Linked DNA regions of Azospirillum brasilense. Each later gene encodes a partner of the first gene's protein in a complex. Links are inferred from orthologs where the notes say so. Each region holds a gene or a part of one and is shown on either strand. Other genes may lie near its edges.

Region 1 (6,215 bases):
CTCGAACCCGGCCGCCTCGGCCAGCGCGTGGAAGGCGGTCAGCCGGGGCGAGGGGCGCCCGTCCAGTTCCCCGTAGGTCAGGCGGGCCAGCGTCCCGGTGTGGCGGATCACGCCGGGGGCGGCGATGGTGGCGCCGATGTGGGCGACGCCGCCCGCCACATGCTCCCGCCCGAGGAGCTGGCACAGCGTGTCCATCCCGGTGACGCCGTTCTGCACGGTGACCACCACCGTGCCCGGCTTCACCAGGGGCCGGCAGGCCTCCGCGGCACGGTCGGTGTCCCACAGCTTGACGGCGAACAGCACGAGGTCCACCGGCCCGACCTCCGCCGGGTCGTCGGTCGCGCGGACGTCGGTCAGGTGCAGGGGGGCGGCCTCGCTTTCGATGCGCAGGCCGTCGCGGCGGATGGCCTCCAGATGCCGGCCGCGCGCGATGAAATGCACCTCGGTTCCGTGGGTCGCCGCGAGGCGCGCCCCGAAATAGCCGCCGACCGCGCCCGCCCCCATGATTGCGATGCGCATGCGATGCTCCTCCCAAATGCGGTCCGGGCCGGCGCGCTCCGTTGGATGGGGCCGATCGATCGGCGGAGGCCGGGCGGGCCTTTGGTGCCGGACGCTGGGGACAGTGTGGCGCGCGCGGAACTTTGCGGCAATAGGCCGCAGGATTGCGGATTGCCGGAGGCCGACTTTCTTTCGACAGTGGGCGGACCGATCGGCGCCCCTTTCCGCGTCTCGCTTCCGCATTGGCCGGTCCGGGGGATTTGCCATGAGCGTCTTCGTCCGAACGCCGCCGCTCCGCGTCTTATGGATCGTGCTGGCGGCCCTTCTGGCCGCGACGGTCCATCCCGCGGGCATCCGCGCCCAGCCCGGCGATCCGGAGCGCGAGCAGGTCCGCGCCATCGCGCTGAAGGCGGCGGAGCTGATCGCCACGCGGGGTCTGGACGAAGCGGCGGCGTCGTTCAACCGTGACGGCGAGTTCCGGCACGGGGCGCTCTACGTCACGGTCATCGACTTCGCCGGGGTGTGGAAGGTCTATCCGCCCCGGCCCGCCGGGGTCGGGATGAGCGTGATCAACGTCAAGGACCCGGATGGGCGCGACATCGTCCGCGATATCCTGTCGGTGGCGCGCGACGCCGGCGAGGGTTGGGTGGACTACCGCTGGCTGAATCCGGCGAGCAACCGGATCGAGCCGAAGACCACCTTCGTGAAGCGCGTGCCGGGCCAGGATCTGGTCGCCTATGTCGGGCTGTACCATTGACGGCGCGCGGCCGCGTGTCCGGGGCGCTTGATACGGACGCTGTTGCGGCGCACATCTTGACCCGCACCGGGCGCGCCCAAGCTTGTCGGGGTGGCCTTCACGGCACGCCGGGGCATGCGGGTTGCGCAGGGCTGCTTTTTAGAAAGTTTCTAAAGTAGGGTCTTTACCCGGGGCGCAGCGGGGCGTAGCCTCGATTGCAGCCAAGAATGGAAGACAACCCCTCGGAGGATTGGGAAATCATGCAGATCGACATCGGGATCGCGGAAGCCGACCGCAAGGCCATCGCCGACGGCCTGAACAACGTGCTCGCCGACACCTTCGCCCTGTACCTGAAGACGCATTCCTTCCACTGGAACGTCACGGGGCCGATGTTCAACACGCTCCACACCATGTTCATGACCCAGTACACGGAGCTGTGGACCGCCCTGGACGAGGTGGCGGAGCGCATCCGCGCCCTCGGCTATCCGGCGCCGGGCAGCTTCTCGCAGTTCACCAAGCTCGCCTCGATCAAGGAGGAGCAGGGCGTCCCGAACGCGCAGGAGATGCTGCGCCAGCTCGTCGAGGGGCATGAGGCCGTCGCCCGCACCGCCCGGAAGGTCTTCCCGACCGCCGAGGAGGCCAACGACCAGCCGACCGCCGATCTGCTGACCCAGCGCCTGCAGATCCACGAGAAGACCGCCTGGATGCTGCGCTCCATGCTGGAGTAGTCGCCGCCGAACGGCGGTTTGTGATTCGACTTTGTGATTCGGCGGGGCGCCGTCCTTCGGGGCGGCGCCCCGTCCTTTTGGGGCCAAACAAAACAACCGGCAGGAAACAACCGGCAGGAAACAACCGGGTGGGGCCGCGCGTTCTCCTTGGATGTCCGATGGACGCGGGAGAGGGCGCCATGGCCTCCTACAATTACGACCGGGTGCGGGGAGCGGACCGGGCGGCGACGGGCGGGCAGGATGTCCTGCTGCTGGCCGCGAGGCTGCTGATCGGGGCGATCTTCGTGCAGAGCGGCTTCGGCAAGCTGATGGACCTCGGCGCGTTCGCCGGGAGCCTGGAAGGGCAGGGACTGCCCATGCCGATGCTGCTGGCCGCGCTGGGCGGTGCGGTGGAGTGCTTCGGCGGGCTGGCCGTGGTGCTGGGGGCCTGGACGCGGCTGGCCGCGGCGGCGGTGGTCCTCTTCACCATCATGGCGACGCTGATCGCCCACCGCTACTGGACCTACCCGCCGGAGGCCCAGGGGATGCAGCGCATCCAGTTCATGAAGAACCTCGCCATCATCGGCGGCTTCCTCGCGCTGATCGCCGCCGGGGCCGGGCGGTTCAGCGTGGACGGCTTGATGAACCGGCGGTAGGAGGGGGCCGGTCGCCCGGCCCCCTCCATAAAAGGCTTACCAGTTGCCCGCCGGGCTCGGCTCGCCCTCGTGGTGGGCCAGCCAGCGCTCGGCCTCCAGGGCGGCCATGCAGCCCATGCCGGCGGCGGTGACGGCCTGCCGGTAGATCTTGTCCTTCACGTCGCCCGCGGCGAAGACGCCCGGCACGTTGGTGGCCGTCGAGTCGGGGGCGGTGACGATGTAGCCCTCGGAGTCGGTCTCCACCTTGCCCTGGAAGACGGCGGTGGCCGGCACATGGCCGATGGCGACGAAGACGCCGGCCACCGGGATCACCCGCTCCTCGCCCGACTTCACGTTCTTGACGCGCACGCCGGTGACGCCGCGCGGGTTGCCCAGCGAGCCGTCGCCCTCGCCGACGATCTCCTCGACGACGCTGTCCCACACCACCTCGATCTTGGGGTTGCGGAACAGCCGGTCCTGCATGATCCGCTCGGCGCGGAAGCTGTCGCGGCGGTGGATGACCGTCACCTTGGAGGCGTGGTTGGTGAGGTACAGCGCCTCTTCCACCGCGGAGTTGCCGCCGCCGATCACCGCGATCTCCTTGCCGCGGAAGAAGAAGCCGTCGCAGGTGGCGCAGGCCGACACGCCGAAGCCGCGGTAGATCTCCTCGCTGGAGATGCCCAGCCAGCGCGCCTGGGCGCCGGTCGCGATGATGACGCTGTCGGCGGTGTAGGTGTCGCCCGAGTCGCCCTTACAGACGAAGGGGCGCTGGCTGAAGTCGACGTCGGTGATCAGGTCGAAGACCATCTTGGTCCCGACATGCTCGGCCTGCTTCTGCATCTGCTCCATCAGCCACGGCCCCTGGATGGGGTCGGCGAAGCCGGGATAATTCTCGACGTCGGTGGTGATCATGAGCTGGCCGCCCGGCTGCATGCCCTGCACCATCAGCGGCTGCAGGTTGGCGCGCGCCGCGTAGATGGCCGCGGTGTAGCCGGCGGGACCGGCGCCGATGATGAGAACCTTGGTGTGGTGGGTGCTGGGCATCGCTCTGTCCGTCACGATCTGGGCTGGCGCGGACCATAGGGCCGCGCCGAACATATGGTCCAGATCCGGCCCGCTGTCATCGGAAAGCCTGCCATGCCGGCCCATCATGGAGACGATGTTTCACCCCGGCCGTCCGGGGAACGCCCCTCAGCGGCGCGCCGGCGCGGCCGCCGTCCGGTTCTTCAGCCAGGCGCCGACGCGGTGACGCCACTGCTCGTGCCAGATGTAGACGCTGTTGCGGACCCAGTTCATCTGCACCGCGCGGCGCCGGCCCTCGAAGGAATGGTGCCCGTGCCAGGAGGTGTCGGAGCGGCGGAAGCACAGCAGCGTGCCCTCGTCCGGCGGCACCTCGGCGGCGTAATCCTCCAGGTTCGGGCTGCGCAGCACGCGCAGGCGCCCGCCCGACGCCTCCCAGGGCGGGTTCATGTAGATCAGGACGGTGACGATCTTGCTGGCCGAATCGGGGTGGATCCTGCCGTCGGTCGCCCGGCACATGCCGCGGGCGGTGAACATGGTCGGGTAGCGCGACAGGTCCAGACCGAACTTCTCCGAGAAGGCCTGGCAGACCGCCGCGCCGCGCAGCTCCTCGATCAGCGCGTCGAAGGCCGGCCCCTGCGGAAAGACGCCGAGCGGGATCGAGCCGGGCTTGTCCACCTTGGGGTAGTCGCGGTGCAGGGCCTCCAGATGCTCCCGCTTCACGAAGCCGGGGACGCAGAGGAAGTCGAACGGCTCGTGCTGCAGCGGGGTGGCGCGGAAGCGGTCCAGATCCAGCATGGAGGCGGGCGTGGACATGGGGCGGTCTCCAGACGGCAGCTCAGGCCACGGGCGTGTCGGGGAAGGCGAGCTCGTGGCGGGCGCGCCATTCCGGGCCGACATAGTTCACGATGATCGACTTGCGCACGCCGCGGATCGGGCGCGGGGCGAAGCCATGCCACGTGTTCGTTCCGGGAACGAAGACCAATCCCCCGTTGAAGGCGTAGGGCGCGCGGGTGACGACGGTGCGGGTGGCGTCCAGCACGTCGGTGCCCCAGCCGGCGCAGTCCGGCCCCTTGGAGAGATAGATCAGCATCGTGAACTTCTTGACGCCGATGTCGGTGTGCGGCTCCAGCCAGAAGCCGTCGGTGTCCTGGCAGTATTCGATGCGCAGCGAGGTGCCGGCCAGATCGACGCCGCAGGTCCGCTCGATCGCCTCCGTCACCGCCCGCCGCTGGAAGGCCGTGGCGACCGCGTCGCAGACGGGGTGCTCGGCCCGGCTGCGGGCGCAGAAATAGCTGCGGGTGGCGTTGTTGGTGTCGCGCTTGCCCATGGTGTCGCCGACCGGTGGCGGCGCCCAGGGCAGGCCGGCGATGCCGTCCGCGGCCTCATCGGGAAGAGCGCGCGACAGCAGCCAGTGGCGATAGGGCTCATCCCGGGTCGGGGCGTTGTCCAGGCAGCGGATGAAGGCATCCTGGACCGCGTCAGGCGAAACCATGCGAAAAGATCCAATGCGTCCCAGCGGCAGAAGCGAATTACCATGGGGCGGCACACGCGCTAAATGAATTAGAGTTCATGAACCGTTTGACAGGATTCCCCCTGAACAGCGCAAGCATACGGCGATGCGTTGCGGCATCGCGAAGCGCCCTGTATCCTGGATTTCAGGCGCTGTGCTTGGCGCGGTGGGCCATGAGGCGATGGCGCAACTCCTCGGCGACTTGCCGGGTGTCATCCAACGTTGGGTAGGTCCAGTGTTCCAGGGCGCCGGTGAAGGGCCGGGTGATGCCCTCCTTGTAGAGTTCCTCGTGGAAGCTGCGGAACTTGGGCGAGCCGCCCTCAAGCTCGATCACATAGACCGGCTTTCCGGTGGAGCAGGCCTCCGAAGTCATCGACACGCTGTCGCAGGTCACCACCACCGCGTCGGCCAGCCCGAGATAGGCGAAATAGGGGTTCTCGCCGGTGCCGTCCCACACCTCCGCCGGCAGGCCGTTCAGGCGCGCGCGCAGGATCGCCTCGTTGTCGGCGCCGGTGCGGCGCGACGGCGTGACCATCAGCCCGGCCCCCTTGCTGCGGGCCAGCTCCGACAGCTTCTCCGCGACGTCGCCCATGATGGTCGGGGTCAGGGCGTAGACGCCGTTGGTGCCGCCGATCAGCACGGCGACCCGCGGGTGCGGCAGGTCGGCGAGCCGGGGGGCGTGGCGCTGCGCGGCCTCGGCCAGCAGTTTGGGGGTCACGCGGTGCAGGGCGCCGCGGGTGGCCATGACGTTGGGGCCGCGCAGCCGGTCGTGGCGGGGCACCACGACGAGGCCGAAATGGCGCGGGTTGATCTGCGGGTCCTGGATGTAGACGGTGAAGGTCCGCCCGCGCGACTGCTTGCTGGCGGCCAGCAGCGGCGCGATGGCCTGGCGACCCGAGCCGATCATCAGGTCGGGCCAGGGCGCGCGGATGGGATCGCCCTCCGGCCCGGCGGCGAAGCGGTTGCCCAGCCGCAGGAAGGGGCTGAGCTGACGCCACGGGCTGCGCAGCCGCACGCGCTTCACGACGGGGGTGAGGCCCAGCGCCTCGGCAAGGCCGATGCACTGGTTTTCCATGCCGGGCTTGCCGTCCGACACGACCCAGCAG
Region 2 (4,488 bases), 720 kb from region 1 along the record:
ACGATGGAGTCGGTCGGTTTCAGATGATTGGCGATGCTCATAATGGCGTTGGTCATGGCGCCCTGGCGGGTTCGGGGAACGGCTGCTAGATCTCGGATGCGGGAAACAGAAAGGAGGAGACCGGGATGGTCAAGGTCCTGTTCGTGTGCACGGGCAACATCTGCCGGTCGCCCACCGCGGAAGGTGTGTTCCGCGACCGGGTTCGGCAAGCCGGTCTGGCGGACCGCATCGGCACCGATTCGGCGGGCACCCACAGCTATCATGTGGGGGAGGCGCCCGACCCGCGCAGCCAGCGCGCCGCCAAGGTGCGCGGGGTGGATCTGTCGGACCTGCGCGCCCGCAAGGTGACCGCGGCGGACTTCGCCGACTTCGACTACATCCTGGCGATGGACGGCGGGCATCTGGCGCAGTTGCGGCGCATGGCCCCGGCGGACAGCCGGGCGACGGTCGCGCTGTTCCTCGACTACGCCCCCGACGCGCCGAAGCGCGAGGTGCCCGACCCCTATTACGGCGAGGGGCTGCATTTCACCGAGGTGCTGGACCTCTGCGAGGCCGGGGCCGCGGGGCTGCTGGAGGCGATCCGGCGGGACCGGCTGTGACCGGCTTGCCCGACCTGCCGTCCGAACTGGAACGGGCTCTGGGCAGCCCGGTCCGGTCGCTCGACCGGCTGGCCGACGGGCACAACGCGGCGCTGTGGGCCGTGACCCTGGCGGACGGCCGGCGGCTGGTGGCGAAGGTCGCCTCCGGAAGCGGGACGGGGCTGGAGCCGGAGGGCTTCATGCTGCGCCATCTGGCCGAACGCTCCGCCCTGCCGGTGCCGGCGGTGCATCACGCCGACGACCGGCTGCTGGTGATGGACCGCATCGACACCGGCGGCGGCATCACCTCGGCGGTGGAGGCGCACGCGGCGGAGCTGGTCGCCGCCCTGCACGGCATCACGGCGGAGCGCTACGGCTTCCCGCGCGACACGCTGATCGGGCCGCTGCCCCAGCCGAACGGGGAGACGGCGGACTGGATCGCCTTCTTCCGCGACCGCCGCCTTCTGCACATGGGCCGCAAGGCGCTGGAGGAGGGGCGGATCGACTTCGGGCTGATGGCCGGGCTGGAGCGGCTGGCCGCCCGCCTGCCGGAGCTGATCGGCGAGCCGGGGCCGCCCTCGCTGATCCATGGCGACCTGTGGGGCGGAAATGTGCTGGCCCGCGGCGGGCGGGTGGCGGCCTTCATCGACCCGGCGCTGCACCACGCCGACGCGGAGATCGAGCTGGCCTTCACCACCCTGTTCGGCACCTTCGGGGACGCCTTCTTCCGCCGCTATGGGGAGATCCGTCCCCTCCGTCCGGGCTTCTTCGAACTGCGGCGGGATCTCTACAACCTCTACCCGCTGCTGGTGCATGTCCGGCTGTTCGGCGGCTCCTACGTCGGGTCGGTGGAGCGGACGGTGCGGCGTCTGGTCGGTTGAGGCTCAGCGCCAGAGCGGTTTCTGCGCCTCGGTGACGGCGTCGTAGCGGGTGATGCCGATGTCCCGCAACTCCCGGTCGGACAGGGAGAGCAAGGCCTCGCGCTGGCGGCGCTGGTCGCGGAGGTGGGCGATCCAGGCCAGAAGCGCGCGGAAACGGCGGACAGGCAAATGGGTGGTGCGGGGGAGGACGTGCAGCGTCATGGTGGCCTCCGGCGTGTGCGATGAACACCAGCATCGGGCCGCCCCGACCGCTCCGCAAACGGGACCTTTTCATCGTCGGGTGAGCGGATTTCACCTGAGGCGGCTCACCGCCCCTGGGCGAACTCCGCGCGCATCCAGGCGCGGAAGGCGGCGACCTCCGGGCGGCGCAGGCTGTCTTGGGCGGTGACCAGCCAGTAGGCGCTTTTCGCGCGCAGGCGCGGCCCCATCACCTCGACCAGCTGGCCGGACTCCAGCTCCGGATCGACGGTCGGGCGCCGCCCGATGATGACGCCCAGCCCGCGCACCGCGGCGTCCACCGCCATGTGGATCGCGTCCAGCCGCAACCCGCGCTTCAGCCCGTCGTCCAGCGCCGACGGCGGCAGGCCCGCGGCTTCCGCCCAGGCGGTCCAGTCCTCCGACACGTCGGCGACGTGGAGCAGCGGAATGGTGGCGAAGTCGGCGGGGCCGGCGATGCGCGCCGCCAGGGCGGGGGCGGCCACCGGGACGAGGTCCTCCTCCATCAGCTTCAGCGCGGCCAGACCGGGCCAGTCGCCGCGGCCCAGCCGGATGCCGACGTCGATGCCGTCGCGGGGGAACTCGACCACCCGATGGGCGGTGTCCAGCGCCACCGTGATCGCCGGGTGACGCTCCTGGAAGGCGGGCAGGCGGGGGATCAGCCAGCGCAGGGCGAAGGTCGGGGCGGCGCTGACCGAGAGCCGCCCGCTGGGCGCGCGGCCGGGCACGCTTTCCGTCGCCAGCGCCAACGACTGCAGCGCGTCGCGCACGCGGGGCAGGTAGGCGTGGCCGGCGGGGGTCAGCGACAGGCTGCGGTTGCCGCGCAGGAACAGCTCCACCCCCAGCCAGTCCTCCAACGTCTGGATGCCGTGGCTGACCGCGCTGGGCGTCAGGTGCAATTCTTCCGCCGCCGCCTTGAAGCTCTGGTGGCGGCCGGCGGCCTCGAACAGGCGCAGGGTGTTGAGGGGCGGCAGACGGTAGGCCATGGCCCGCGCAGTCTGCGGTGTTGGCGTATTGGCTGCAAGGGAATGTCCTCAACCACCGGAGCAAAGAGCCCTCGCCCCCCTGGGGAGAGGGAGGGGACCCGCGCCGTAGGCGTGGGGAGGGTGAGGGGGCCGGTGCGCTTGCCGCGCACCGCCAAGGGGCATGCTGCCCCTTGGCAATCCCCTGGCGTGGGCTTGATGCCCACGCTGCCCCCTCACCCTGACCCTCTCCCCGGAGGGGAGAGGAAATTGGTCTTGCAGTGCCCAAACAAAAAGCCCCGCCGAAGGGGCGGGGCTTTTCGATCGTCCGGGGGGCGGGGCTCAGAGAGCTTCGTCGACCCACGTGAACAGGGCGGTCTTCGGCAGGGCGCCGATCTTGGTGGCGGCGACGTTGCCGTTCTTGAACAGCATCAGCGTCGGGATGCCGCGCACGCCGTACTTGGTCGGGGTGCCGGGGTTGTCGTCGATGTTCAGCTTGGCGACGGTGACCTTGCCGCCATACTCCTTGGCGAGGTCGTCGAGCGCGGGAGCAATCATCTTGCAGGGGCCGCACCACTCCGCCCAGAAATCGACCAGGACCGGACCGTCGGCCTTCAGCACGTCCTGCTCGAAGCTGTCGTCGGTGACCTTGATGGGATCGCTCATGTGACCTCTATGCCTGGGTTCAGGGGCACCGCCGCGCCGATTTTCCACCGGCGGCGGACCCATCCCTCATCGGTGGAATTTGGCAAAATGTATGACCGACCCCCCTCGCCGGTCAAGCCGGGGCGCGAATGCGGTCTCGTCAACCCAATCCGCCGCCCCGTGCAACGCGGCCGGGGGTGAAAAGTTCCAAAGGCGGACTATCGCGCGCGCCTCACTCCGGAAGCTCCATCAAAGCCGGGGTGTCGGTCCACAGCAGGACGCAGCGCACGGCCTTGTCCGGGTAGATGGCGCGGAGCGCCGCGCGGTAGGCCTCCATCTGGCGGACATAGACGGGCGGCACGTCCTCCGCCCGGACGGGCGGCGGGCGGTTGGTCTTGTAGTCGACGATCCACACCGCGTCGTCCTCGATCACCAGCCGGTCGACCCGGCCCGACAGGGCGCGCCCGGTCACCAGACCGACCACCTCCACCTCGGCGCGGGAGTTGGGGCCGAACAGGCGGGCGAAGCGCGGGTCGGTCAGGACGCGCATCGTTTCGGATGCGATTTCATCCTGCCGCTCCGCCGTCAGCTCGTGGCCGGGACGGGCGAGGTAGCGGCGGGCGGCGGCCTCCCGCGCGTCGGGCGGCAGGTCGGGCAGGGTCTGCATCAGCCGGTGGATCAGCAGGCCGCGCTTGAAGCGCGCGCCGTCGTCCTCGCCCAGCGGGGAGCGCATCGCTGGCTCGTCCCCGTCCGGGCGGGAGGGGGTGAGGGGGCGCGACGGCTCCGGTTCCTCCGGGGCGGCGGCGGTCAGCCAGGGCGGCGCTTCCTGCACCGCCAGCACGCGGCCGGCCCCGGCGCCGTCCGGTTTGGGCACGGCGGTCTGCGGGTCGGCCAGCCGCCAGCCCTCGCCGCTCCAGCCGTCCGGGCAGAGGGTGGAAAAGTCGAAGGGGTGCGGCACGCCGATCTCGCCCATCGCGGCCTCGACCAGCTTGTACCAGCAGGTGTCGGACGGCTCCTTCTTGCCCTGGTAGCCGCAGACGTACAGCCTGTCCTCCGCGCGGGTCAGGGCGACGTACAGCAGGCGCCTGTACTCCTGGTCGCGGCGGCGGTTGGCGCGGGCGCGCGCCTCGGCGCACAGCGCGTCCTCCTGCGAGCGGCGAGCGGCGAAGAGCGGCACGGCGCAGCCCTCGTCGGGCCAGAGGATCG

The links.
Region 2: the proteins of trxB (region 1) and trxA are in contact, whole or in part, in a crystal structure (PDB 1F6M), measured with the Escherichia coli proteins. The link is inferred for Azospirillum brasilense from one-to-one orthologs.

Annotation. Positions count from the first base shown.
Region 1 is NZ_CP032345.1:2,117,550-2,123,764, forward strand. Bases 1,628-4,558 are described here. They hold trxB (thioredoxin-disulfide reductase), read right to left. Parts: upstream 3,621-4,558; coding sequence 2,634-3,620; downstream 1,628-2,633. Other genes in these bases: D3869_RS10250 (Dps family protein), read left to right, coding at 1,628-1,962; D3869_RS10255 (DoxX family protein), read left to right, coding at 2,121-2,597; D3869_RS10265 (2OG-Fe(II) oxygenase), read right to left, coding at 3,768-4,412; D3869_RS10270 (2OG-Fe(II) oxygenase), read right to left, coding at 4,435-4,558. In the rest of the region: D3869_RS10240 (ketopantoate reductase family protein), read right to left, coding at 1-519; D3869_RS10245 (cache domain-containing protein), read left to right, coding at 764-1,255; more of D3869_RS10250, read left to right, coding at 1,495-1,627; more of D3869_RS10270, read right to left, coding at 4,559-5,091; D3869_RS10275 (mitochondrial fission ELM1 family protein), read right to left, coding at 5,255-6,184.
Region 2 is NZ_CP032345.1:1,401,649-1,406,136, reverse strand. Bases 1,642-4,488 are described here. They hold trxA (thioredoxin TrxA), read right to left. Parts: upstream 3,304-4,488; coding sequence 2,980-3,303; downstream 1,642-2,979. Other genes in these bases: addA (double-strand break repair helicase AddA), read right to left, coding at 3,515-4,488; gcvA (transcriptional regulator GcvA), read right to left, coding at 1,765-2,661; D3869_RS06845 (DUF1127 domain-containing protein), read right to left, coding at 1,642-1,660. Outside these bases: D3869_RS06860 (NAD-dependent deacylase), read right to left, coding at 1-56; D3869_RS06855 (low molecular weight protein-tyrosine-phosphatase), read left to right, coding at 126-599; D3869_RS06850 (fructosamine kinase family protein), read left to right, coding at 596-1,459; more of D3869_RS06845, read right to left, coding at 1,463-1,641. UniProt on the Escherichia coli protein: Participates in various redox reactions through the reversible oxidation of its active center dithiol to a disulfide and catalyzes dithiol-disulfide exchange reactions.